Nitrobacter winogradskyi Nb-255: one gene and its partners. The protein of the gene in region 3 interacts with the protein of the main gene of each other region in a pairwise test. Links are inferred from orthologs where the notes say so. Each region holds a gene or a part of one and is shown on either strand. Other genes may lie near its edges. The genes, in order: NWI_RS00700, NWI_RS07485 and NWI_RS09935.

Region 1 (10,892 bases), 1.9 Mb from region 3 along the record:
GGGCGAGATGACTCACCGCGGCCGGCTGGTCGATCCTTCGAAGATCAAGCGCGTCGCGCTGATGACGGTGGAGGGCGAGAAGGACGACATTTCCGGCCTCGGCCAGACCGAAGCTGCGCATGCGTTATGCACATCGATCCCGGACAACCGGCGAACCCATTACGTGCAGAGCGGCGTCGGTCACTATGGCGTGTTTAACGGTTCGAGATTCAGGTCGGAGATCGTCCCGCGCATGAATGACTTCATGCAGTCGAACGCCGGGCCTCCGGAGAAAGCATCGCGTGCTTCGGCCGCGGAATGAATCGCGCAATCCAAGCGGAAATCGATCGGGCCGCCTGATCCAGAGCGCGGCCATCGTGCTGGATAACCGGCCTGTTTCGACCTTTCTCAAAGAATGAACCGGGTTTCATCCATGTCGGTATCTGGTTCAGCGAGGAAATCCGGGATCGATGTGTTCCCACACCCCCTATATAGCCTGATCACAACTCGTTAACGCTGTATATTGGGCAAATGATTTGTTTTTGCGCCGAACGGTTTGAGTGGCGTCGGATATGGCAAAATCCGGGCGGTATCTCCCCTTCCGGATTTGCAGATATGGCCCGCGCACTTCTTTACCGACGCCCCGCTGAACCGTCCCGGCTTCTCATCAAGCACGGATCCCAGATTTATTCCGTCCGCTTGCGACGGCATCGCCGCGCGCGCCGCTACACCTTGCGAATCCATCCGAGTGACCGCGAAGCGATCCTGACAATGCCGCCACGAGGAACGCTCGCGGAAGCCAAGGACTTCGCGCAACGTCACGGCGGCTGGATCGCGGCGCGTCTCGGGCGTCTGCCGAAGGCGGCTCCCTTCCAGCATGGCGCGGTCATTCCGCTGCGCGGCGTCGCCCATCGGATCGTGCATCGCGCCGGCGAGCGCGGCACGGTGTGGACCGAGACGCGCGACAGCGGCGAGCGGATTCTTTGTGTCGCCGGCGGACTCGAATATCTCGACCGGCGCGTCCACGATTTCCTGAAACGGGAAGCGCGGCAAGACTTGCAAAAAGCCTCGCAGCGTTACGCCGATGCGCTTGGCGTCAAGGTCAGGCGTATCTCGATCCGCGACCAATCGAGTCGCTGGGGATCGTGCACGTCCGCCGGGTCGCTGTCATTCTCTTGGCGGCTCATTCTGGCGCCGCCGTTCGTGCTGGATTATCTCGCCGCGCACGAGGTTGCCCACCTCGTCGAAATGAATCACTCGCCGCGATTCTGGAAGGTGGTCGCTCGCGTCTGCAAACATGTCGAGCGGGCCAAGAAGTGGCTCGACGTTGAAGGCAACGACCTTCATCGCTACGGCATTCAGGATTGATCGCGGGAACGGCCGGAATCGCGACGAGCGATTGTCAACTTCCCCGCGAGCGGGAGAGAGCGCGCGCAGTGCTGCGATGACGCGTTCCTTAAAAATGAAGGAGATGATTTCCGATAGCGTTTTCGAGCGAAGTGGATCCGGTTCGCCGGAAAGAAAACGCGTCAAATCAATATCGTAGAGCCTCGCTTCTGATTCAGAAGCGATAAACTATCGCCCGCCGAACAGGCGGTCGTTCAGCCAGCCGTCGAGTCCGAGCCCGCTGGCAGGTTGCGGCCGCGCATCGGCCCGCGCCGGCTGCGGTATCGGCGGCGGCGGCGACCGCCCGAGCGTGGGCGAGGCCGCCCGTACCGGCGCGTCGGCCGGCTGGCCGAACTGCGCCACTTCAGGCGGGAAGCCGCTCCGCTGCGTGCCGGGAATCGGTTCGGGCCGCACACCTTGATGCGCAGCGCGCATGAAGCGGCTCCACACCTCCACCGGCAGGCTGCCTCCGGTCGCCTTGCGGGTCGGCGTATTGTCGTCGTTGCCGAGCCAGACTCCGGTTACGAGCCGCGCCGTATAGCCGATGAACCATGCATCGCGAAAATCCTGGCTGGTGCCGGTCTTGCCGGCCGCCGTCCATCCCGGAATCTCGGCCTTGCGCGCGGTGCCGTTGATGAGCGTTTGCTCCATCATCGTGTTCATCATGGCGACCGCGCGCGGATCGATCACGCGATCGGGCCGTTCCTTGCCGCGCGCATAGAGAAGCTTGTTGTTGCCTGCGGTCCGGACGCGTTCGACGACATGGGGACCCGCGGCATATCCGCCATTGGCGAACGGCGCGAAGGCGCCGACCAGTTCAAGCGGCGACACCTCCGAGGTGCCGAGCGCGATGGATGCGTTCGGCTCAAGTTTCGACGTGATACCGAGGCGGTGCGCGGTTCGCACCACTTTTCCAGCTCCGACTTCCAGTCCGAGCCGGACGGCGACGGTATTGAGAGACATAGCGAGCGCCTGGGTCAGCGTCACCGCGCCGAAATACTCATGCGTATAATTCTCCGGCCGCCAGCCTTTGATATCGAGCGGAGCATCCTGACGGATCGTCTCGGGCGTCAGGCCGGCCTCGATCGCGGCCAGATATACAAACGGCTTGAACGCGGAGCCGGGCTGGCGCTTCGCCATGGTCGCGCGATTGAACTGGCTGTCGGCGTAGTTGCGGCCGCCGACCATGGCGCGGATGGCGCCATCGGGTGTCATCGCCACCAACGCGCCCTGGCTGACATTGAACTTGATGCTTTTCGCCGCCAGCTCGTCGATCAGGGCGGCTTCCGCCGCGCTCTGCAGTTTCGGATCGATGGTCGTCTCAACGATGATGTTCTGATCGACCTGGCCCACCAGGTCATCGAGCACTTCGCCGACCCAGTCGGCGACGTAGTTGGCGGTGCCGGCGCTTGCCGGCTTCATCGCATAAGAGGGTTTGGCGGTGGCGGCGCGCGCCTGTTGCCCGGTGATGAGATGAGCGTCGGCCATCGCGGCAAGCACGATCTTGGCGCGGGCCTCGGCGCCTTCCGGATTGCGATCCGGCGCGAGCCGCGAGGGCGACTTGACGAGACCGGCCAGCATGGCGGCCTCCGCGAGCGTGACGTTCTTCGCGGGCTTCCCAAAATACTTCTGCGCCGCCGCCTCGATGCCATACGCGCCGGACCCGAAATAGACGCGGTTGAGGTAAAGTTCGAGAATCTGCGCCTTGGTGTGCTTGCGCTCCAGCCAGAGCGCGAGTTCGACCTCCTGGAGTTTCCGCTCAAGCGTGCGCTCCTGGGTCAGGAACAGGTTCTTGGCGAGCTGCTGGGTCAGCGTCGAGCCGCCCTGCGATACGCCGCGGTGCAGCACGTTGGCGACGGCGGCGCGCAGGATGCCGAGCGGGTCGACGCCATAATGCGAATGGAACCGGCGGTCCTCGATCGCGATGAAGGCGTTCGGCAAATAGCTCGGCAGCTCCTTGAGTGCGACGTTGCTTCCGGCCATCTCGCCGCGCGTCGCCAGCACGCTGCCGTCCGCGGCGACGATCTGAATCGTCGGCGGGCGTTTTGGAATTTCCAACGACTGGATCGGCGGCAGATGCGCCCCGACATAGATCAGCACGCCGACGACAGCGATCACCGACCACAAGGCGACCACGGCGCTCCAGTAAAACAGCCGCGAGAGGCCCGCTCGCTTCCGCTTCTTCGCTTGCCCCTTGCGGCCGCCTGGCGGCTTGCGCGGCGCCTCGCTTCGCGGAGCGGTTGCCTTTTTGCGCGGCGGGGTTCGCCTGGCCGGCTTGTCGTCGGCAATCGTGACGCGGTCGAGCGGATTGAGGCGCAGCTCCGTAAGCGAAGCCGCGAACCCGCTGAATACCGGCTCCTTGCGCCCGCTCCGCTTTTTTTGTCCCAATGCCATACGCAACAACGCTTACGCCGATTTCACCGCACGTCAGTGTGCCGATTTCGACGCTCGCGTGTCTCCGCAGCAATCCTTGATGCGAACCTCAAAATCAAGGGAGACCCTAGCGGCCGGGCTTTAAGGCGCGGTTACCTGAGAGTTTACGCAAAATTAGGGCTGTAGCGCGGAACGGCGCGCCCAGGCAGAATGATCCGCGTCCGGATTACGGGCGCGACGATCGGGTTATTCCGCGGTGTTGCCGCTGGCGAGCAGGTGGACCAGCGCGCGCTTGATCGCGGCCTGCCGCGTCGGAGCGGTGATCCGGGCGCCGAGCAGGTCGGTGACGTAGAACACGTCGCGCGCTCGCTCGCCGAATGTCGCGACGTGGGCGGAGGCGATGTTGAGATTGAGCTTCGAGATCGCCGTGGTGAGCTGGAACAGAAGCCCGGGACGATCCAGCCCTGAAACCTCGATCATGGTGTGGCGGTCCGACCATTGATTGTTGATGGTGACCTTGGGTTCGACAACAAACGGCCGCAGCCTCTTGCCGGCGGCGCGGCTCGGCATGACGTCGGGCAGGCGCAACCGGCCTTCGAGCACCTGCTCGATGATCTCGGCGATGCGCGCGGCGCGCCGGCCTTCGTCCTCGTCGCGCTCGTATTCGCGTGAGATCGCGATGGTATCGAGCGCCTGCCCGTCGGTGGTGGTGTAGATCTGGGCGTCGACGATGTTGGCGCCCGCCGACGCGCAGGCTCCGGCGATGATCGACAGCAGCCAGGGATGGTCGGCGGCAAGGATCGTCAGCTCGGTGACGCCGCGCGCCTCATCGAAGCCGACGTTGATGTTGAGCTTCCTGCCGCTTTGTTCGCTGGCGCGCAGAAAGCGCGCATGCCTGATCTTGTGCTCGAGATCGACCTTGAGCCAGTAAGCCGGGTAATGCCGGGCGATGTAGGCATTGAGCTCATGGCCGGACCATTCGGTGAAGGCGGCGCGGAACTCGGCCTCGGCCGCCGCCATGCGCTGCGCGCGGTTGACCTCGGAGAAGCCGCCGGTCAGAACGGGTTCCGTCTCGTAATAAAGAGTACGAAGCAGCTGCGCCTTCCAGCCGTTCCAGACGCCGGGACCGACTCCGCGGATATCGGCGGTCGTCAGGATGGTCAGGAGCTTCATCCGTTCGACCGACTGCACCACGGCCGCGAAGTTCTCGATGGTCTTGCGATCGGAGAGGTCGCGGGACTGAGCCACCTTGGACATCGTCAGATGCTGCTCGATCAGCCATGCGACCAGCTCGGTGTCGGCGGCGTTGAAGCCAAGGCGCGGGCATAACCGGCGGGCCACCCTGGCGCCCGCGATCGAATGGTCTTCTGGCCGGCCCTTCGCAACGTCGTGAAGCAGGGTGGCGATGTAAATGACGGGCCGGTGTTCGGGATTTATCGTGCGCATCAGTTCGCCGGCGAGAGCGACCTCGTCATTGTCGCCGCGCTCGATGTCCTGAAGGATGCCGATGCAACGGATCAGATGCTCGTCCACCGTGTAGTGATGGTACATGTTGAACTGCATCATCGAGACGATCTTGCCGAAGGCGCGGATGAACTCACCCAGTACTCCGGTCTCGTTCATCCGGCGCAGCACGGTCTCCGCGTCGTTCGAGGTCAGGATCTCGATGAACAGCCGGTTGGATTCGGGGTCCTCGCGAAGCTGCGCGTTGATCAGCCGTCGTGACCGCCTCACCATCCGCAGCGCGTCCGGATGGAAGGCCAGGTTATTTTTCTGCGCGAGGCGGAACAGGCGGATCAGGTTGACGGGGTCGCGCTTGAAGAGGTCGGGCGCGGCGAGATTGATGCGGTTGTTGTCGATGATGAAGTCATCGCTGTCCGGAACCCGGCGGACCTCCGCGCCAGGCGGCTTCGACATCGCGCGGCTGAGCACCGGCGCCGGCTTGGCCTGCTGATCCTCGAGCTTCGCGCACAAAATGGCGGTCAGGTCGCCGACATCCTTGGCGGTCAGGAAGTAGTGCTTCATGAAGCGTTCGACATCCTGCATGCCGGGATGAGACGTGTATCCGAGCCGCACCGCGATCTCGCGTTGCAAGTCGAATGACAGCCGCTCCTCGGCCCGCCCCGTCGCAAAGTGCAGGTTGCAACGCACCGACCACAGGAAATCGGCGCAACGGCGAAAGGTCCGATACTCGCGCACATCGAAGACATTGCGCCGGAGCAGTTCGTGGCTTTCACGCACCCGGTAGACATACTTCGCGATCCAGAACAGCGTATGCAGGTCGCGCAGTCCGCCCTTGCCGTCCTTGACGTTGGGTTCGACCAGATAGCGCGACTGGCCGGCGCGGTGATGGCGCTCCTCCCGCTCTGCAAGTTTGGCGGCGACGAATTCCGCCGCCGTTCCCTGCACCACTTCGGTGTCGAAGCGGCTGATCAGTTCATCGTAAAGCGCACGGTCGCCGGTGAGGAAGCGGGCTTCCAGAATCCCGGTGCGGACCGTCATGTCGCGCCGCGCTTGCCGGATCGATTCATTGACCGAGCGCGTCGCGTGACCGACGTTCAGGCCCATGTCCCACAGGCAATACAGGATGGCCTCGGCGACCTGTTCGCCCCACGCGGTCTGCTTGTAGGGCAGGATGAACAGCAGATCGATATCCGACTCCGGCGCCATCAGTCCGCGTCCGTAGCCACCGGTCGCCACCACGGCCATTCGTTCGCCATCGGACGGGATGGGGGAGTGATAGAGATGACGGGTCGCGGCCGAAAACGACAGGCGGATGATTTCGTCCTGGACGAAGCAAAGCCATTCGGCGCAGTGCCGCCCGTGACGGTCGCGCAGAAGCTTCGCCTGCGCCGCATCGCGCACCTTGGCGAGTTCGGCCTTCAACAGCCTGGAGACGGCGGACCGGAAAACGTCCTCGTGCCCGGCGTGCTTTTCGGCCAGCGCGTCGATGTCGCCGATGATCCGGACGGTATCGAAACCGGCGCCGGCCGCCGTCGCGTCTTTTGTCGTGGGGAGGACCATCGCTTATCCGGATAGCGGAGGCCGTGCGCGCTGTCACCGCAGTTTGTGAGCGGCATGTGACGGATCCATGCTTCACGTCACCGGTTTTGAGCAATGACGTGCCCCGACAGGCGTTGTCCAGAATATCATCCATCGTTGAGGGATGCAGTCAAACATTTGACGTGAAATGCTTTTTTCCTTCCAACCATCCGTTGGTATATGCTTTGAATAAGGTCGATCCGGATATTTCGAGTGTTGCAGCACAGCGCCAGCAAGCACGCAGAATCCGGTTTCGAGGGGTTTCGATCCCGCGTCTCCGACCCCAGATAAAGCGGCATGACCTCACAAACATCCGACCCCGCCGCTTTGCGCGAACCTTCCGTGCGCGCGCCGTCATCCGTTCCGGTCGATGACGCCGTGATTCCGTTCGAGGTGGGCGCGCTGGACCTGCGCGGACGACTGACCCGGCTCGGGCCGGCGCTCGACGAACTGCTGGCCCGGCACGACTATCCCGCGCCGGTCGCCAAGCTGCTCGGCGAGGCGATCGTGCTGACGACGCTGCTTGGCTCCTCGCTCAAGTTCGAGGGCCGGTTCATCCTGCAGACCCAGACCGACGGGCCGGTGTCGTTCCTGATCGTGGACTTTCGCGCGCCGGCCCGGCTGCGGGCCTATGCCCGGTTCGACGAGGCCCGGCTCGGCGATGCTTCCGACGCCGGCGCGCTACTGGGCCGCGGCCATCTTGCGATGACCATCGATCAAGGTCCGGACATGAGCCGCTATCAGGGGCTTGTGGCGCTGGAGGGCGGCAGCCTCGAAGACGCGGCGCATGAATATTTCCTGCGCTCGGAACAGATTCCGACGCGGGTGCGGCTCGCGGTTGGCGAGGAATGGCGCAGGGACGGGAGCGGTCCGAAGCGTGGCTGGCGTGGCGGCGGCATGCTGCTGCAATTCCTGCCCAAGGCGCCGGAGCGCGCCCGCCAGGCCGATCTCCCTCCCGGAGATGCCCCCGATGGCGAAGCCGTGCATACCGTGGCCGATGATGATGCCTGGGTCGAGGGTCAATCGCTGATCGGCACCGTCGAGGATCTCGAACTGATCGATCCCGACCTGTCCGGTGAACGCCTGCTTTATCGCCTGTTCCATGAGCGCGGCGTGATGGTGTTTTCGTCGCAGGCGCTGCATGCGCGGTGTTCATGCTCGCGCGACGCCGTGGAGGCGATGCTGAAGAGTTTTGCGCTGGAAGACCGCTCGGGCATGGTGCAGGATGGCAAGGTCGCCGTGACCTGCGAGTTCTGCAATTCAGTGTACGAGTTCACGCCGCGGGAAGCCGGCGTGGAGTAGGCGCGACCGGGACGCGACCCAGGGCCTTTTCGCTTCTGATGGCATCAGAAGCGAAAGCGATCCGGAACGTAGCCGAAACGCGGTTCCACTCGGCGCCGGCCCGGCCTTTTGGTCAGGCTGCTGCTCAGTTCAGCACGCGCTTGCTGTCGGGGCTGTCGAGCGAGAACGTCGGAACGTCTATTTCGAAGGGTTCGCCGCTTCGGATCGAGATCATCTGGTAGCGTCCGCTCATGAATCCGGTTGCGGTCGGTAGCGGAACGCCGCTCGTGTATTCGAAACGCTCCCCCGGCGCCAGCACCGGCTGCTCGCCGACCACGCCCTCGCCGCGGACTTCCTGCTTTCGCCCGGAGGCGTCGGTGATGATCCAGTGCCGGGTGCGCAACTGCACGGTATCGGGGCCGGCATTGGTGATAACCACCGTATACGACCAGAAAAAATGGCCTCGCTCGGCGGACGATCTCTCCGGCATGAAATTCGGTTCGACGGTAACTTCGATATGGCGGGTAACGGCTCGGTACATCGCAAACTCTCTAGAGCCTTTCGCTTCTGATGGAATCAGAAGCGAGGCTCTCAGATCTTGATTAAACACGTTTTCTTCACGCGAACCGGTGTCCACTTCGCTCGAAAACGCTATAGTATCGGGGCGATCATAGCCAAAACTGGCGCATGAGCCAGCCCCACTTCGACCGTGATCGTGCGCCAGCCCGGTTCCGCACGAAGATCGCGGCGACAATATTGCCTTTTTGTCACTGCTATAGCGTTTTCGCGGAGCGGGTGATCGGTTCGCGTGAAGAAAACGCGTTAAATCAAGGTTATAGGGCCTCGCTTCTGATTCCATCAGAAGCGAAAAGGCTCTAGCGTGAAGCTGCTCTCCCGTAAATCCATCTCGATCGCGCAGGTGATCGAGATGTCGTATCGAAACCAACCCTATGCCGCCAGTTATCGATCAGGTTGTCGGAGTTCGCACCAAAGCGAGCCCCGCAAGCGTCAAGCGCGATGCGCCGGTCGTTCTGATTCCGACTCCGCCGCGCGAGCGCGAGTTGCGGCTCGATCTGTTGCGTGGGTTCGCCTTATGGCTGATCTTCATCGATCATCTGCCGCAGAACCTCCTGACCTGGCTCACCATCCGCAATTACGGCTTCAGTGACGCCACCGAAATTTTCATCTTCATCTCGGGCTATACCGCCGCCCTCGTTTACGGACGCGCCATGCGCGAGCGCGGGTTTATCGTCGCCGCAGCGCGCATTCTCAGGCGCGTCTGGCAAATTTACGTCGCACACATCGTTCTGTTCACGATTTTCCTTGCCGAGATTTCCTACGTCGCGAGCAGTTCCGAGAACCCGCTTTACACCGAGGAGATGGGCATCCTCGATTTTCTCAAACAGCCCGACGTCACCATCGTGCAGGCGCTGCTCCTGAAGTTCCGGCCGGTCAACATGGACGTGCTGCCGCTCTACGTCGCGCTGATGCTGTTCTTTCCTCTGGTGCTGCTGGTGATGCAGCGCAGCGCCGGGCTGGCCCTGGCGCTGTCGGCCGGCCTCTATGGGCTGACCTGGTGCTTCGGCCTGGCGCTGCCCGCCTATCCCAACGGGGTGTGGTTCTTCAATCCGTTCGCCTGGCAACTGCTGTTCGTGTTTGGCGCGTGGTGCGCGCTCGGCGGCGCGAAGCGCATGTCGCGCATTCTGTCCTCGCCGGCGACGCTTTCGATCTGCGCCGCCTACCTGCTGTTCGCCTTCTACACGACGCTGACCTGGCATGTGCCGCGGCTCAATCATTTCATGCCGCACATTGCTGAACAGTGGATGTATCCGATCGACAAGACCAACCTCGACGTGCTGCGCTTCATGCACTTCGTGGCGCTCGCCGCGCTGACCGTCCGGTTCCTGCCGAAGCATTGGCCGGGACTGGCCTCGCCGTGGTTGCGGCCGCTGATCCTGTGCGGCCAGCATTCGCTGCAGATCTTCTGCATCGGGGTCTTTCTGGCCTTCGCCGGGCAATTCATCCTCGCGGAGTACTCTGGCGGCGCCGTGGTTCACTTCCTGATCAGCGTTTGCGGAATCCTGATCATGTGCGCAGCCGCATGGGTGTTTTCATGGTACAAGGGGGTTGCCGGCAAGGGCGGAAGCCGCGCCAAATCCGCCGACGGCGACGCGGATCTTGCGGGAGGAGGAGCATGAGGACCGGCTTGGCGTCGGCCTTGATCGTGCTGGCCGCTTCATCGGCCGGCGTCTCCGGATGCTCTGATCAAACCAAGAACTGCGATGTACCTGCCTATCTGCTGACCAGCGACAGTACGCTGTCCCGCGTCGCATCAGTCGTCAAAGCAGGCGGCCCGCTCAACATCCTGGTGGTGGGCAGCCGTTCCTCGACGATTTCCGGAGCCGAGGGTGAGGCTTATCCGGTGAAATTGCAGGCCGCGCTTCGCGAGAAACTGCCGGGCATCCCCGTTAACGTGTCCGTGGAACTGACCCCGCGCAAGACCGCCGGTGATGTCGCTCCCGGTCTCGGCAAGCTCGTGGCGGCGACACGGTCAACCCTGGTGGTTTGGCAGACCGGCATCGTCGACGCCATCCGGTCCGTTGACATCGACGAGTTTCGCGAGGCCATCGATGAGGGCGTGACCGTGCTGCGGAACGCCGGGGCGGACGTCGTGCTGATGAACATGCAGTACAGTCCACGCACGGAAACCATGGTCTCGATGAACGCCTACATCGACAACATGCGCCTGGTCGCGCAGCAGCGCGACGTTCCGGTGTTCGATCGCTTTACGATCATGACCCAGTGGAACGAGCGCGGTGAGTTCGATCTGT
Region 2 (10,608 bases), 520 kb from region 3 along the record:
CGATAGCGGAACTGGGCGGCGGCCTGATTGAACATCGAGAGGTCATCGGGATTGAGCACCGGCTGAACCGCGAACACGTCGGGATGCTGGCAGAACGCCTCCATCGCCCGCGAAATCACGGTTCGTCCGCCAATCGTCCGGTATTGTTTGGGGCCGCCCGCGCCCGCGCGGAGACCGCGGCCCGCGGCGACAATGATGGCGGCAGTTCGTTTTGAGCTGGGCATTGGACTCGCTGTGAAGGAATCGGGTTGTTTGAGCAGGCCCTTACCACGCCGTTAGCAAAAACAGCAGGAGTCCGGACCAGCCGCGAATTATTCGGTGCTGGCGTAGTTGGCAAGATGCCCGGAACTGGCTATTGTGTAGGCATAAAACCATCATGCCTAATAAATAAGCTATTCGGAACGTGGCACGGAACGATTGGACCATGAGCAAGAGCCTGACAGGTCCTCCTCCGTCATCAAGTCTCGGACCGTTCGCGGTCGGAGATATTTCGATCCGCAACCGCGTTCTTCTTGCGCCGATGTCGGGGATCACGGACAGGCCGTTTCGACGTCTTACGGAGTCGCTGGGGGCGGCGCTCGTTGTTTCGGAAATGACCGCGAGCGACGATCTCGTCCGCGGGCGTCCAATGTCCGTCCTTCGCTGTGAAGCCACCGGTCATGGGCCGCACGTCGTTCAGCTTGCCGGCTGCGAGACGCGCTGGATGGCGGAAGCCGCGCGGATCGCCGAGGCGGCCGGCGCCGACATCATCGATATCAACATGGGTTGTCCCGCCCGGCACGTGACAGGCGGCCAGTCGGGTTCGGCGCTGATGCGCGATCCCGACCATGCCCTCGACCTGATCGAGGCGACGGTCGGCGCGGTGAACGTGCCGGTCACACTCAAAATGCGCCTCGGATGGGACGGCCACTCGTTCAATGCGCCTTCGCTGGCGCGGCGCGCCGAATCCGCCGGCGTGCGGATGATCACGGTTCATGGCCGGACGCGCTGCCAGTTCTACAAAGGCCGCGCCGATTGGCGGGCCGTGCGGGCCGTGAAGGAAGCGGTGCGCGTTCCCGTCGTCGTCAACGGCGACATCACATCGTTCGACGCAGCCGTTGCTGCGCTGGAGGCGTCGGGGGCCGATGCGGTCATGGTGGGCCGCGGCGCGCAGGGCCGCCCCTGGCTGCCGGGTCAGATCGGGCGGCGGCTCGAAACCGGCATCGAAGAATCCCATCCTTCGCTCACGGATCAGTTGGCTTACATCCGCGCGCTTTATGACGACCTGCTTCTGCATTACGGCCTGCGCATCGGGCTTCGTCATGCGCGAAAGCATCTTGGCTGGGCGCTGGATACGGCGGCAGCGCTTCGTGCCGTGCCGACACCGGTCCAGAAATCGTGGCGGACGAAAATTCTGACGGCCGATGATCCCTCCGGCGTACAGCGGTTACTGGTGGACGCGTTCGACGATTTCGCGTGGAGGGCCGTGGCATGACGTCGATCGCGCAGCGTCCGCGCGTCGCGTCTTCCGATGGCGAGGCCATTCTCAACGCGCTCCCTAATCCTGTGCTGCTGGTCGCGCCCGACGGCCGGATCGTTGACGCCAACATGGCGGCAGAGTCCTTCTTTGAGATGTCGAAGCAGTTCCTGCAGCGCGAGCCACTGAAACAGCTTATCCCATTCGGCAGTCCGCTCCTGGCCCTGATCGATCAGGTTCGCGACAGCGGCGCGCCCGTCAACGAGTTCAGGGTTGATCTCGGCACGCCGAGGATCGGCCGTGACCGTCAGGTCGACCTGCATGTCGCGCCCCTGACCGAACGGCCCGCTCACGTCGTGGTGATGATCCAGGAGCGCACCATCGCCGACAAGATGGATCGGCAGTTGACCCATCGCAGCGCGGCCCGATCTGTGATCGCGCTTGCGGCCATGCTCGCGCACGAAATCAAGAACCCGCTTTCCGGGATTCGTGGTGCGGCGCAGCTTCTTGAACAGGGGGCGACGCCGGACGATCGAATGCTGACCCGGCTGATCTGCGACGAGGCGGACCGTATCGTCACGCTGGTCGATCGCATGGAGGTATTCGGCGACGAGCGGCCGATCAGGCGGGAGCCTGTCAACATTCACGCGGTGCTCGATCATGTCAAACGGCTCGCGCAGTCGGGCTTCGCGCGAAATGTCAGGTTCACCGTTGATTACGATCCGTCGCTTCCGCCGGTTCTCGGCGATCGGGATCAACTGGTTCAAATCTTTCTGAACCTTGTCAAGAATGCCGCCGAAGCTGTTTCCGATCTCGGAGAAGAGGGAGAAATCCAGTTCACGACCGCATTCCGTCCCGGCTTGCGCCTTTCCCTCCCGGGCAAGAAAACGCGGGTTTCGCTGCCGCTGGAGTTCTGCGTCAAGGACAATGGTCCCGGCGTGGCGGAGGATCTGCTTCCGAACCTGTTCGATCCGTTCGTCACCACCAAGCAGACCGGCAGCGGGCTCGGTCTGGCGCTGGTCGCAAAGATCGTCGGGGATCACGGCGGCATCGTCGAGTGCGAGTCGCAGCCGCGCAAGACCAACTTCCGTATCCTGCTGCCGATGTTCGATTCCGGTCCGGTACACCGGCAGGGCGATGACGCTGCCGCGTCCGGAATACCGCCACGCACCGCGCGTCATCCAGCATGAGGACAAAATGTCTCCAGCCAACATACTTGTCGCCGATGATGACGGAGCCATCCGCACGGTGATCAATCAGGCGCTGTCGCGTGCCGGTTATGACGTGCGCCTGACCGGGAATGCCGCAACGCTGTGGCGATGGGTCAGCCAGGGCGAAGGAGATATCGTGATCACCGACGTGGTGATGCCGGACGAGAACGCCTTCGACCTTCTGCCTCGCATCAAGAAAATCAGGCCGAACCTGCCGGTCATCGTGATGAGCGCGCAGAACACCTTCATGACGGCGATCCGCGCCTCCGAGCGCGGCGCTTACGAATACCTTCCGAAACCGTTCGACCTGAAGGAACTGATCGCAATCGTCGGCCGCGCGCTCGCCGAGCCGAAGGAGAGCGCGGCCAGCCGCGGCGACGAGAATGAAGGCGATTCCCTGCCGTTGATCGGCCGGTCCCCCGCCATGCAGGAAATCTACCGTGTTCTGGCGCGGCTGATGCAGACGGACCTGACCGTGATGATTTCCGGCGAGTCCGGCACCGGCAAGGAACTTGTCGCGCGCGCGCTTCATGACTACGGCAAGCGTCGCGGCGGTCCGTTCGTCGCCGTCAATATGGCGGCGATTCCCCGCGACCTGATCGAATCGGAGTTGTTCGGTCACGAACGCGGCGCATTCACGGGCGCGAACGCCCGCGCGTCGGGCCGTTTCGAGCAGGCCGAAGGAGGGACTCTCTTTCTCGACGAAATCGGCGACATGCCGATGGAGGCGCAGACACGTCTGCTTCGTGTGCTTCAGCAGGGTGAATATTGCACCGTCGGGGGAAGGACGGCCATCAAGACGGATGTCCGCATCGTTGCGGCATCCAACAAGGATCTTCGTGTCCTGATTCAGCAGGGGCTGTTTCGCGAGGATCTTTTTTTCCGCCTCAACGTGGTGCCGCTGCGCCTGCCGCCGCTCCGCGAACGCATCGAGGATCTGCCGGATCTGATCAGGCATTTTTTCGTGCTTGCCGAAAAGGATGGACTGCCGCCCAAGAAGCTGGACGCGCTTGCGCTAGAACGCTTGAAGCGGCACCGCTGGCCCGGCAACGTCCGGGAGCTTGAAAACCTTGCGCGCAGGCTGGCCGCGCTCTACCCGCAGGATGTCATCACCGCTCCGGTGATCGATTGCGAGCTTGCATCTCCCGAGGCGACCTCCGGAAGTAACGCCCAGAACATCAATAGTCTCGGTGGCGCCGTCGAGATGTACATGTCGTCGCTTTTCTCAGGCTCCCCGAACGGGCTCCCGCCGCCTGGCCTGTATCAACGCGTTCTCAGGGAGATTGAGGTCCCGCTTCTCACCGCCGTGCTGGCGGCGACGCGCGGCAACCAGATTCGCGCCGCCGACCTTTTGGGTTTGAACCGCAACACGCTCCGTAAAAAAATCCGCGATCTGGATATCCAGGTCTACCGTTCCGGAGGATAGGTAGCCGAGTCTACCGGCAGTTTTTCCGCCATTCACGATCGAACCGGACTCAATCGATTGTTGCCAGTCGCGGCTGATGTTCGCGCCGCGGAAATGTCCCAATTGTGCAACATTGTTGTATGATTGCATCAGTTCGCTGGTTGCGCCAGCCAGCTTAAACGCCCAGCTTTCACGCGGATGACCACAGCAGACACGCCGGTTCCCTCGCACGATCCGACATTCGCCGAGTCGCGTGGCTGGGCGATGCGCCGGCTATTGGCGCCCGTCGCGATCGGCCTTGCGCTGCTGTCGGCATTCCTGACTTTCGTGGTTTTGGTTGGCCTCACGCCGATCGAGCCGACGCACCGGGTCGTCATTACGTTTCTGCTGGTCGACGCCGGCATCATCCTTCTGCTCGTTGGCATCATCGCCCGCGAGGTCTGGCGTGTCGTGCAAGCCCGCCGCCGGGGGCGCGCCGCGGCGAAGCTGCATGTGCAGGTCGTCGGTCTTTTCTCGATCATCGCCGTTCTGCCGGCGGTCGTGGTGTCGGTCGTCGCCAGCGTCACGATCGATCGCGGCCTTGACCGTCTGTTTTCAGGGCCGATCAAGGAGGTTATTGAGAACTCGCGGATCGTCGCACACGCTTATGCGAACGAGCATGCCCAACTGATCCGGGGCGATATCCTGGGCATGGCCAATGACGTTTCCAACGCACGGCCGCTCTACGACCAGGACCGCGTGACATTTCTCCAACTCCTGACCTCCAGCGCCAAGGCTCGCAACCTTCCCGGCGCGATGCTGATCGATAAGGAGGGTCATCTGCTGGTATCGGCGCAAACCGGCATCAAGCGAGCCTACGACACGCCGAACCCCGACATTCTCAAGAATGTGAATGAGGACGATCCGCAGATCGCGCTCATTCCGGAGGCGAACTACGTCGCCGCCGTCATTCGCCTTCGCGCGTTTCAGGACACGTTCCTTTACGTCGCGAGATTGCTCGATCCCTATGTCGTCTCGCAACTGAAGCAGACCGAGTCGAGCATTGTCGAATACGCCACGATCGAGGCTCGGCGTCTTGGCATCCAGGTGGCGCTCGCGCTGATGTTCGCTGTGATTGCGCTGACCATTCTGATGGCGTCGGTATTGCTAGGCCTCAACTTCGCGGACCGGTTCGTGGCCCCCGTCCGACGCCTGATGAACGCGGCCAACCTCGTATCCACCGGCGACCTGAACGTTCAGGTTCCTGTTTTGAAATCCGAAGGCGACCTGGCGCAGCTCGGCGAGACATTCAACAAGATGACCGCCGAATTGCGCACTCAGCGCGACGAACTCGTTAATGCGAGCGGCCTGATCGACAGCCGGCGCCGTTTCATCGAGGCGGTGCTGTCGTCGGCCAGCGCCGGCATCATCGGCGTCGACGGCGCCAACACCATCCGCATCCTGAACCGCTCGGCGGAGAAGCTGATCGGCCATTCGGAATCAGAAACGCTCGGACATCCGCTATCCGAGGTCATCCCCGAGCTGAGCGATCTCATGCAGACGGCGAGGGAGGGGGCGCAACGGCTGGTGCAGGGCCAGATCACGCTCAATCGCGACGGCAATGAGCGTAACATCTCGGTGCGCGTCAGCGCCGAGCAAACCAGTCAATCGCGTGACAGCTACATCATCACCCTGGACGATATCACGGAGCTTGTGACCGCGCAGCGTACGTCCGCGTGGGGCGATGTGGCGCGACGTATCGCTCATGAAATCAAGAATCCGTTGACACCGATCCAGCTTTCGGCCGAGCGCATCCGCCGTAAATTCGGCAAGGTGATCACTCAGGACAAGCCGATCTTCGAGCAATGCACCGACACCATCGTGCGTCAGGTTGAGGATATCAGGCGGATGGTCGATGAGTTCTCGCGTTTCGCGCGAATGCCGAAGCCCGTGATGGAAGGAGAGGATGTCGCCGATACGGTCCGCCAGACGGTTTTCCTCATGCGTGTCGGACATCCCGAGATCGATATCGAAGCCGACATCAGGCAAGAACCGATGCGCGCGCAGTTTGACCGGCGGCTGATCTCGCAGGCGCTGACCAATATCATCAAGAACGCGGCCGAAGCCATCGAAGCGGTGCCGCCGGAGGTGCTCGGAAAAGGCCGGATCGACGTCATCGCCGCGCAGGAAGAAGACGACATCATCATTGACGTGATCGACAATGGTGTCGGCTTACCGAAAGTTGCGCGCGCGCGGCTGCTGGAGCCTTACGTGACGACACGCGAAAAGGGTACCGGCCTTGGTCTTGCGATCGTGGGGCGCGTTCTGGAAGACCACGGCGGAAAGCTCGAGCTCAATGACGCGTCGGCGATCAGGCCGGAAGCGCGGGGAGCCTGGATGCGGTTGCGGTTTGCAGCGACGGGGCCAGCGAATGCGGGAACCATTGGGGATGATGGAGCGACTAACGGGGATACCCTGACCGGAAAAGAAACAAAGACTGAGGTTGCGACCGGCGGCTGACGAGGCGGATCCAATTCATGGCACATGACATTCTGATTGTTGACGACGAGGCGGACATTCGCGACCTGGTTGCGGGCATCCTGGAAGATGAGGGGTTCACGACCCGAACCGCGCGCAACAGCGATGAGGCGCTGGCGGAGGTTTCAAGCCGCCGTCCGCACATGGTGTTTCTCGACATCTGGCTGCAAGGCAGCAAGCTCGATGGGCTCCAGCTGCTGGAAATGATCAAGCAGGACAGCCCCGATATGCCGGTCGTGATGATCTCCGGTCATGGCAACATCGAAACGGCGGTCGCGGCCATCAAACGCGGCGCCTATGACTTCATCGAAAAGCCGTTCAAGGCCGATCGGCTGATTCTGGTGGCGACGCGTGCGCTCGAAACGTCGCGCCTGAAGCGCGAGGTCCGTGAACTGAAGCAGCTCGCGCCGGCGGCAAGCTCGCTGGTTGGGCGTTCGCCATGCATGAACCAGCTTCGGCAAACCATCGAGCGCGCGGCGAAAGCCAACAGCCGCATCATGATCGTCGGCCCGTCCGGGTCCGGCAAGGAACTGGCGGCGCGAACGCTTCATAATCAGTCGAGCCGTGCCGAGGGGCCGTTTGTTGTCATCAACGCCGCTGCGATCACGCCGGAGCGAATGGAGTCCGAACTGTTCGGCGTGGAGCAGGTCGACGGTCAGCAGCCTCGCAAGGCCGGTGCGCTGGAAGAAGCGCACGGCGGGACGCTGTTCATCGACGAGATCGGCGATATGCCGCGCGAGACGCAGAACAAGATCATGCGGGTCCTGGTCGATCAGACCTTTCAACGCTCAGGCGGCGCAACCAAGATCAAGGTGGATGTGCGCATCATTTCGTCGACAGCGCGCAATCTGGAGGAGGAAATTGCAGCGGGCAGGTTCCGTGAAGATCTCTATCACCGGCTGTCGGTGGTGCCGATCCGCGTTCCGCCATTGTCCGAACGCCGCGAGGATATTCCCGAACTGATCGAATTTTTCATGGACCATATCTCCGCCACGAGCGGTTTGCCCAAGCGCCAGATCGGCGATGACGCGATGGCGGTGCTGCAATCGCATGTCTGGCCGGGCAACGTCCGGCAACTCCGAAACAATGTCGAGCGCGTAATGATCCTGGCAGGCGGAGGCCCGGAGGTCATCATCACCGCGGATATGTTGCCGCAGGATGTCGGCTCCATGGTCCCGGCGATGCCGTCGGGCGTCAATGGCGAGCACATCATGGGCTTGCCGCTTCGCGAGGCCCGCGAGGTTTTCGAGCGCGACTATCTGATCGCTCAGATCAGCCGCTTCTCCAACAACATCTCCCGGACCGCGGAGTTCGTCGGCATGGAGCGCTCGGCGCTGCATCGCAAACTCAAGGCGCTCGGCGTCAACTAGATTGTTGCTCTGACGCATGGTCATCCCGCGAAATCGTATTCATCTCGATCGAGAACAGGTAACGCTGAGGTAAACCTGCTGAATGTCGCGCATCGCTTATGTCAACGGCCGGTATCGCGATCTGCGCGATGCCTGCGTCAACGTCGAGGATCGCGGCTACCAGTTTGCCGACGGTGTTTACGAGGTTTGCGAGGTGCGCGGCGCGAGGCTGGTTGATTTTCCCCGGCACATGGCCCGGTTGCAGCGGTCGATGCGCGAATTGCGGATCGCCGAACCGATGCCGATCACGGCGCTCGGCATCATCATGCGCGAGGTCGTGCGGCGGAATCGCGTGACCTACGGAATCGTGTATCTGCAGGTGACTCGCGGCGTGGCCCGGCGCGATCACGCTTTTCCGCCGAACCCGGTCAAGCCGGGCGTCGTCGTCACGGCCCGCGCGCTGGATGACGAGAAAAAGCAGCAAGCCGCCGCCGCCGGCATTTCTGTCATTACTCTGCCGGAGAATCGTTGGCCGCGGGTGGATATCAAGTCAGTGGCGCTGCTGCCGAATGTTTTGGCAAAGCAGCATGCGCGGGAAAAGGGAGCCCATGAGGCGTGGTACGTCGATAGTGACGGATTCGTCACCGAAGGCGCGTCGAGCAACGCCTGGATCGTGACGAAGGACGGCCGGGCCGTCACCCGGTCAGTGGACCAGGGCATTCTGGCGGGCATCACGCGGGCTGTTCTCATGGAAGTCCTGAGGGCTTTTCAGATCAGGCTTGAAGAGCGCCCGTTCACGCCGGCGGAAGCCCGCGAGGCGGCCGAAGCGTTTGTAACCTCGGCTTCTCAGATCGTCATGCCCGTGGTCGCGATCGACGGCCAGGTGGTGGGGGATGGTCGGCCTGGCGGTATTGCAAGGCGGCTTCGAGAGGAATTCCACCGCTTTTCAGCATTTTCCTGATGGTTTTTGTGTATCCGGGTAAACCCGCGGACCCGAACCGGCTTGCGTAACATCATACTCTGCCTTCTAATCCGGGGGGCCGGGTCCATGAGGAGGATCTCAGAGGGGAGCCGGCGGGCCATGAAACGCTCGGGAGGGCTGCTTCCGGCTCCAAAAAGCAAAGTTAAACTGCGGGATAACAAAAATGGCGATAGACCGCGCACAAAACCTACAGGACACTTTCCTCAACCACGTCCGTAAGACGAAAACGCCTCTGACGATCTTTCTGGTAAACGGAGTCAAGCTCCAGGGAATCGTGACCTGGTTCGACAATTTCTGCCTGCTGCTCAGGCGCGACGGTCATTCACAACTGGTCTACAAACACGCGATTTCGACCATCATGCCGGGTGCTCCGATCCAGTTGTTTGAAGGCGGCGAGGATGCTCCGCTTTGAGCACATACTTGAAAGTTTCCTGATTGGACCCCCGCCAGTTCGAGGGGAGCACCGACCCGTCGGGGTCGATGCGGGGCGAGCCAACCGGACGAGCGATCGTCATCGGCCCTTACGTGCGGACGCGGGGCGGCGATGCCGAGACGCCGCGACGATCCCTGCGCAACACCGACGCCCGGCTGGATGAAGCCGCCGGTCTCGCCAAGGCAATCGACCTCCATGTGATTCAGGCGATCGTCGCTCCCGTCAGCCAGATCAGGCCCGCGACATATCTCGGTAAGGGCAAGGTCGAGGAGTTGCAGGGCTTGATCGCCGCCGATGGAGCCGGTCTCGTGGTGATGGACTGCGCGCTGTCGCCCATTCAACAGCGCAATCTGGAAAAGGCCTGGAGCACAAAGGTGCTGGACCGCACCGGCTTGATCCTCGAAATCTTCGGGCGCCGCGCCAAGACCAAAGAGGGCGCGCTTCAGGTCGAACTCGCTCATCTCAACTATCAGCGCAGCCGTCTGGTGCGCTCCTGGACCCACCTCGAACGGCAGCGTGGCGGCTTCGGATTCATGGGCGGGCCCGGCGAAACCCAGATCGAGGCGGATCGCCGCCTGATCGGCGATCGCATCACGCGACTGGAAAACGAACTCAAGAAGGTGCAGGCGACGCGGCGGCTGCATCGCGCCGGGCGGCAGCGCGTGCCCTATCGCGTGGTCGCGCTGGTCGGCTACACGAATGCCGGCAAATCGACGCTGTTCAATCGATTGACGCGCGCGGACGTTCAGGCCGCCGACATGCTGTTCGCGACGCTCGATCCGACGCTGCGCTCGCTCGCGCTGCCTCACGGCGGAAAGGCCATGCTGTCGGACACCGTCGGATTCATATCTAATCTGCCGACCCAGCTCGTCGCTGCTTTCCGCGCGACGTTGGAGGAGGTGATGGAGGCGGACGTTATCCTTCATGTTCGTGACATTTCGCATGAGGATACGGAGCCGCAGCAGCACGATGTCGAAGCCGTGCTGCATCAACTCGGCATCGACCCCGACGGACCGGCGCGCATGATCGAGGTCTGGAACAAGATCGATCGCTTCGATGCGGATCAGCGCAAAGACCTGGAGAACGTGGCTGCACGCCGTTCGACGGATGTGCCGCGTTTTCTTGTTTCTGCCGAAACCGGCGAAGGGGTTGAGACGCTGCTTGCGGCGATCGAGGATCGGCTGGCGGCAACCCGAACCACGCTGGATCTGTCGGTCGACGCCTCGGATGGCGCGGCGATCAGCTGGCTGCATCG
Region 3 (6,234 bases):
AACCGCAGACCGTGGGAATCTGCTTCAGTTCTTCCTTCGGCAGGTCATAGAGGTCCTTGTCCATGGCGGGGCCGGGATCGATCTTGTTCTTGATCCCGTCCAGGCCCGCCATCAGCATCGCCGCGAAGGCGAGATACGGATTGGCCATCGGGTCGGGGAAGCGAACCTCGACGCGCTTGGCCTTCGGCGAGGTGGTGTAGGGGATGCGGCAGGAGGCGGAGCGGTTGCGCGCCGAATAGGCGAGCAGCACCGGCGCCTCGTATCCCGGCACCAGCCGCTTGTAGGAGTTGGTGGACGGGTTGGTGAAGGCGTTGATGGCCTTGGCGTGCTTGATGATGCCGCCGATGTAGTACAGGCAGGTTTCCGACAGGTCGGCGTATTTGCTGCCGGCGAAGGTCGGCTTGCCGTCCTTCCAGATCGATTGGTGAACGTGCATGCCCGAGCCGTTGTCGCCGTAGACCGGCTTCGGCATGAAGGTGGCGGTCTTGCCGTAGATGTGCGCGACCTGGTGAATGCAGTATTTGTATACCTGCATCTGGTCGGCCATGTAGGTCAGCGTATCGAACTTCATGCCGAGTTCGTGCTGGGCGGACGCCACCTCGTGATGATGCTTCTCGACCTTCACGCCCATGCGGGCCATGGCGCCGAGCATCTCGGAACGCATGTCCTGGATCGAGTCCTGTGGTGGAACCGGGAAGTAGCCGCCCTTGGTGCGGATGCGATGACCGAGATTGCCGCCCTCATACTCGGTATCGGAGTTGGTCGGCAGCTCGGAGGAATCGAGCTTGAAGCCGGTGTTGTAAGGCGTGGTCTGAAAGCGCACGTCGTCGAACACGAAGAATTCGGCTTCCGGGCCGACATAGACCGTATCGCCGATGCCCATCGACTTCACCATCGCCTCGGCCTTCTTGGCGATCCCGCGAGGGTCACGGTTATAGGGCTCGCCCGTGGACGGCTCCAGGATGTCGCAGGTGAGCACCATGGTGGTTTCCGCGAAGAACGGATCGATTGTCGCCGTCGCCGGATCGGGCATCAGCGTCATGTCGGACTCGTTGATCACCTTCCAGCCGGCAATCGATGAGCCGTCGAACATCGTACCCTCGGCGAAAAACTCTTCGTCGATCATGCTGATGTCGAAGGTGACATGCTGCCACTTGCCGCGCGGATCGGTGAAACGCAGATCGACGTATTTTACGTCGTTGTCCTTGATCGATTTCAGGACGTCATTGGCGGTCTTCATAAACACCCCTTGTCTCTGCTGGTCGTCGTAATCGCCGGCGCGAAGCGGCCGTCGGGATGGCTTAATGAGTGATGTCCGTTCTCAAAGGATTTAGATGGCGTCGAGGCCGGATTCTCCCGTTCGGATCCGAATGGCCTCTTCGATATTGGATACGAAGATCTTGCCGTCGCCGATGCGGCCCGTCTGGGCGGCGCGCCTGATGGCTTCGATGGCTTTTTCGACCAGATCATCGCCGATCACAATCTCGATTTTGACCTTGGGCAGGAAGTCCACCACGTACTCCGCGCCGCGATAAAGCTCGGCGTGCCCCTTCTGCCGGCCGAAGCCTTTTGCCTCGATCACGGTGATGCCTTGCAATCCGATCTCCTGAAGAGCTTCCTTTACTTCGTCGAGCTTGAACGGTTTGATGATGGCTTCGATCTTCTTCATTGAACGTCTCCTGGCGCTTCCAATGTCCAGCCAGTGGCTGATGCGCGCTCACACTGCCGCCTGCAGCAGCGGTCATGCACTGGATTTCGGACGAACACAAAGTCGCGGGACACGCTTCATTGCCTGCCAGTGGACACACTGGTCGAATTTACTCTCTCAAAGCAGGGTTCGTGCCAACACGAAAATCTACAAGAATATGCATGGTATCATACGATCAAGAGGATCCTGGCAGACAGGGAGTTGGGCGTCCGCGCGCCCGTTCGACTGTAAAATAGGCAATCTGTTCAATTTTTGTGCGGCGGTGAGACTGCCAGACGGGCAGCTTGCCCGATCGGGTTCAAGGCCATGGAGATTCTGACGACGGGCGAAATGGAGCAGGCCGACCGGCTCTCGATCGCGGGAGGCGTGTCGGGCTTCGCCTTGATGCTGCGCGCCGGGCAGGCGGTCGCGAACGCGGCCGCCGACCTCGCGGAGAAAGGACCGATCCTGGTCGTCGTCGGATGCGGCAACAACGGTGGCGACGGGTTCGTTGCGGCGACGGAACTGGCGGCGCGCGGCCACGAGGTTTCGGTCATCCTGCTGGGCGAGCGAGACAGTCTCAAGGGTGACGCCGCGCTCGCGGCCAAGGGCTGGAAAGCGCCTGTGCTGCCTTGCGACCTCTCCGCGCTCGGTTCGCCCGCGCTGATCATCGACGCGCTGTTCGGCGCGGGCCTCAACCGGCCGGTCAAGGGCGACGCTCTCGCGACGATCGAGGCCATCATGGCCAACGGCGCGCCGGTGCTCAGCATCGATCTGCCGAGCGGCATCAACGGCACCACCGGCGCGGTCATGGGCGCTGCGATCCGCGCGACCGAGACGGTCACGTTCTTTCGCAAGAAGCCCGCGCATCTGCTGCTGCCGGGCCGCATTCATTGCGGCCGGGTGCGCGTGGCCGATATCGGTATCGCCGATGCCGTGCTGGACGAGATTCGTCCCGTAACCTTCGAGAATACCCCGGATTATTGGAACGGTGCGTTTCCCGCGCCGCATATCGACGGACACAAGTATAAGCGCGGCCATGCCGTTGTCGTGTCCGGTCATCTGACATCAACGGGCGCGGCACGACTGTCCGCGCGGGGCGCGTTGCGGGCTGGAGCCGGTCTCGTCACCGTGCTCTCACCCGACGATGCGCTGGGCGCGAACGCCGCGGCGCTGACCGCCGTGATGGTGCGCCGCATGAACGGCGCGGCCGGCTTCGCGGAAGTTCTGGCGGATCGGCGTCTCAATGCCTGCGTCATCGGACCCGGCGCCGGGATCGGCGAGGAAACACGCGCCCTTGTCTCCACGGCCCTCGCAGCGGGGCGGGCGCTGGTGCTCGACGCCGACGCGTTGACAAGCTTCGCCGATACCCCGGATCGTCTGTTCGAGACCGTCAGGCAGTCCGGAGGCTCCGACATTATCCTGACGCCGCACGAAGGCGAGTTCCATCGTCTTTTCAGTGAGATGAGTAACAAACATCCATTTCGATCAAAACTTGAACGGGTGCGGGACGCGGCGCGGCGTTCGGGATGTGTTGTCCTGCTCAAGGGGGCTGACACGGTGGTGGCCTCGCCGGACGGGCGCGCGACCATCGCGGCCAACGCCCCGCCATGGCTCGCGACGGCAGGCTCGGGCGACGTGCTGTCCGGCATCATCGGCGGCCTGCTGGCGCAAAGCGTTCCGGCCTTCGAGGCGGCTTGCATGGGGGTCTGGATGCACGGCGAGACCGGACGCGAGGCGGGGCCGGGACTGATCGCCGAGGATTTGCCGGAGGTTCTGCCCGCGGTCCTGCGGCGGCTCTATGATCGGTTCGGGATTGACTATTAAGATTATGATAATTCTGGTTATTCCACCGCGAACCAGCCGACCTGCCGCGGCGCGCTCCACTCCACCGCCATGGTCTCGATCAGCCAGGCTCCGGCTACGTCGGCGACAAAGGCGATACGCTGGGTCTGCCCTGCATCGACCAGTACCGTATCCAGCCAGAACGGTTTCCACCCGTCGTCGAGCCGGTCCAGCAGGCGGGCGTGATGACCATGCAGATGAAACACCATGGGCGTTGTTGTCGTGTTCTTCAGCGCGAGCACGGCGGTCCGGCCACGTTTGACGCGGAAGGCAGGTGCCCTGCGCTTGCTGAAAAGCGCCGGTCGATCCCATGACGAAGTTCCTGCAAGGGAGATCAGCGGCACGTCGGTACGCAATGCGTTCCTGAGATCGAGCCGCGCCGGCAGGTTGGCGGACGGCAACGCCGGCGGCGCGGGCAGCGGAGCGGATCGCGCCGGCCCATCGGAAACCTTCAGGCGGGCGATCTGACGCGGGGTGCCGCCGCCGTCATGCAGGGTGATGGCAGATGCCGTCCCCGCCGGGAGCGTGGCGTCTATGATGGCGTCGATCCGGGTTCCCGGAGCAAGCACCAGCCTCCCGTTGCGCGCCAGAAACGGCTCCGCGGGCTGGCTGTCGATCGCCATGATCCGCACATCCAGATTTTGGATTGCAATTGCAATCGCATTGCGTTGACAGCCATTGATGACCCTCAGCCTGAGCCGCTCGTTGACGTGAAGGTTGAGGTCGAGCGACGGCTTGCCGTTCACCAGGTAGAGAGGCGGTCCGGCCTTTCTTTGATTTTCGGTTGGGCCGGGCGCGACAGGCCGTCCTTCGGCATCGAACCGCCAGTCCTCGATCAGCATGACCTCGTCACGGTCGGCCTCGATCGGCTCCCGTTCCTCGACGATCAGAGCCTGCGCGGGCGAGGGCTGGGCCAGACCGTCTCCCAGCAGGCGGGCGTCGCACATGAAGGTCCCGGCTTGCCGTAACGGGAATGCGTAGCGGTCGGTCCCGCCCGGCGGGATGGGGGAGCGGTCGGTCAAGGGCTCGATGGCGGCTGCGCCGTCTACTCCGCGCCAGTTTAAAACCAATGGCGCCGGCAGGCCGTTGGTCACGACAGCGTCCATGCTCTCGCCTTGACGAAAGCGCGGAATCCGGGAGGAGCCGCCGGTCCTCAGGGACCAGACCGTGGTTTCGTGATGATCCGGCCCGAGTGAAAGGGGGGCGGGCGTCGCGTCGATGGCGAGCCTTTGCGGGTCTTGCGATCGGGCATAAATCGGAGCCGCGGGGCCTGCCACGGCGGTCGCCCCGAAACCGGCCAGAAGATGCCGCCGGGTTAATCGAACAGGACGAAGCATCATAAGCCAATGCGGACCATGTTCTTCGGACTATGTCCAGCGGGCGGCGGTGGGCCGAACAGCCATTTTTTTGCTGCGAACCAGTCTCCTCATGTTATAAGCCCGCCGCATCGAGCGCGTCGATGACGGCGGGTGATGAAAGCCCGGCTCCGTCGGCACGCCAGATTTCAACTCGTTGGAGCATGACGTCTACCGAAAGCCGCTTCGCATTTTTCGGCATCATGCTCGGCATCGCAGGCCGGATTGATGCGCCTCGTTTCACTGGCGGGCGTGGCGGAATTGGTAGACGCGCTGGATTTAGGTTCCAGTGACGAAAGTTGTGGGGGTTCGAGTCCCTCCGCCCGCACCAAGCGCTAAAGCGTTTGAGCAGTAACCATTCAGGCAGCTATCCAGATCGGATATATGCCGGCCGTACACCGATGCAGGCGTTTCGCCGCGCATCGACCGATTGACAATGATCCGGCCGTTTCCGCCGGATCGAGCGGAAGAAGATTGACGCCATGCAGGTGAACGAAACCCTCGCCGAGGGACTGAGGCACGAGTTCCAGGTCAGCATCCCCGCCGCCGAGATCGCGGCCAAGGCGGATGAGCGGCTCGACGACCTCAAGGACAAGGTGAAGATCAACGGCTTTCGCCCGGGGAAGGTGCCGGTCAGTCATCTCAAGAAGCTTTATGGCCGCTCCGTGATGGTCGAGACCATCGAAGACACGATCCGCGACACGAACATGCAGATCGTCAACGACCGCGGCCTCAAGCTTGCAGGCAATCCCAAGGTCACGATGCCTTCGGAACCGAAGGAAATCGAGGACATCCTCGCGGGCAATTCCGATCTCAGCTACAGCGTGGCGATCGAGGTCGTGCCGCCGATCGAACTGGCTGACTTCAAGTCCTTCACCATCGAGAAGCCGGTGGTCGACGTAAGCGACGCCGATGTCGATGAAGCCGTCGAACGGATCGCCGAACAGAACCGCACCTACACCACCAGGGCGGAAGGTGCGAAAGCCGAGAATGGCGATCGCATCACCATTTCGTTCAAGGGCACCATCGACGGCGAGCTGTTCGAGGGCGGAAGCAGCGAGGATATCCTGGTCGTGCTGGGATCGAATGCCCTCATTCCGGGGTTCGAGGAGCAGCTGGTCGGAGCCGGGGTCGGGGAGACGCGCACGGTGAAGGCATCGTTCCCCGGTAACTACGCTGACTCGGAGCTTGCCGGGAAGGATGCCGAGTTCGAGACCACGGTGAGCCTGATCGAGGCGCCGGAGGAACTCAAGATCGACGATGAATTCGCCAAGCTGCTCGGCCTGGAGGAACTCGATCAGTTGAGGCAGGTCGTCCGCGAGCAGCTCAGCGCCGAATTTGCCCGCG

What was found.
Region 1: the proteins of NWI_RS09935 (region 3) and NWI_RS00700 interact in binary tests that used the Escherichia coli proteins (3 or more experiments, as listed by UniProt). The link is inferred for Nitrobacter winogradskyi Nb-255 from one-to-one orthologs.
Region 2: the proteins of NWI_RS09935 (region 3) and NWI_RS07485 interact in binary tests that used the Escherichia coli proteins (3 or more experiments, as listed by UniProt). The link is inferred for Nitrobacter winogradskyi Nb-255 from one-to-one orthologs.

Annotation. Positions count from the first base shown.
Region 1 is NC_007406.1:151,442-162,333, forward strand. What follows is about bases 3,785-7,068. They hold NWI_RS00700 ([protein-PII] uridylyltransferase), read right to left. Parts: upstream 6,763-7,068; coding sequence 3,985-6,762; downstream 3,785-3,984. Also shown: NWI_RS00685 (polyhydroxyalkanoate depolymerase), read left to right, coding at 1-301; NWI_RS00690 (M48 family metallopeptidase), read left to right, coding at 511-1,347; NWI_RS00695 (transglycosylase domain-containing protein), read right to left, coding at 1,555-3,759; NWI_RS00705 (Hsp33 family molecular chaperone), read left to right, coding at 7,078-8,082; Co2+/Mg2+ efflux protein ApaG, read right to left, coding at 8,207-8,602; NWI_RS00715 (OpgC family protein), read left to right, coding at 9,012-10,259; NWI_RS00720 (SGNH/GDSL hydrolase family protein), read left to right, coding at 10,256-10,892.
Region 2 is NC_007406.1:1,570,765-1,581,372, forward strand. What follows is about bases 559-3,558. They hold NWI_RS07485 (two-component system sensor histidine kinase NtrB), read left to right. Parts: upstream 559-1,470; coding sequence 1,471-2,646; downstream 2,647-3,558. Other genes in these bases: dusB (tRNA dihydrouridine synthase DusB), read left to right, coding at 559-1,474; ntrC (nitrogen regulation protein NR(I)), read left to right, coding at 2,654-3,558. In the rest of the region: NWI_RS07475 (bifunctional 2-C-methyl-D-erythritol 4-phosphate cytidylyltransferase/2-C-methyl-D-erythritol 2,4-cyclodiphosphate synthase), read right to left, coding at 1-224; more of dusB, read left to right, coding at 425-558; more of ntrC, read left to right, coding at 3,559-4,093; NWI_RS07495 (sensor histidine kinase NtrY-like), read left to right, coding at 4,271-6,571; NWI_RS07500 (sigma-54-dependent transcriptional regulator), read left to right, coding at 6,589-7,959; NWI_RS07505 (D-amino-acid transaminase), read left to right, coding at 8,042-8,899; RNA chaperone Hfq, read left to right, coding at 9,084-9,332; GTPase HflX, read left to right, coding at 9,356-10,608.
Region 3 is NC_007406.1:2,084,521-2,090,754, reverse strand. Bases 1-2,770 are described here. They hold NWI_RS09935 (P-II family nitrogen regulator), read right to left. Parts: upstream 1,670-2,770; coding sequence 1,331-1,669; downstream 1-1,330. Other genes in these bases: NWI_RS09930 (bifunctional ADP-dependent NAD(P)H-hydrate dehydratase/NAD(P)H-hydrate epimerase), read left to right, coding at 2,015-2,770; glnA (type I glutamate--ammonia ligase), read right to left, coding at 1-1,240. Outside these bases: more of NWI_RS09930, read left to right, coding at 2,771-3,514; NWI_RS09925 (multicopper oxidase family protein), read right to left, coding at 3,532-4,872; tig (trigger factor), read left to right, coding at 5,370-6,234. UniProt on the Escherichia coli protein: P-II indirectly controls the transcription of the glutamine synthetase gene (glnA). P-II prevents NR-II-catalyzed conversion of NR-I to NR-I-phosphate, the transcriptional activator of GlnA. When P-II is uridylylated to P-II-UMP, these events are reversed.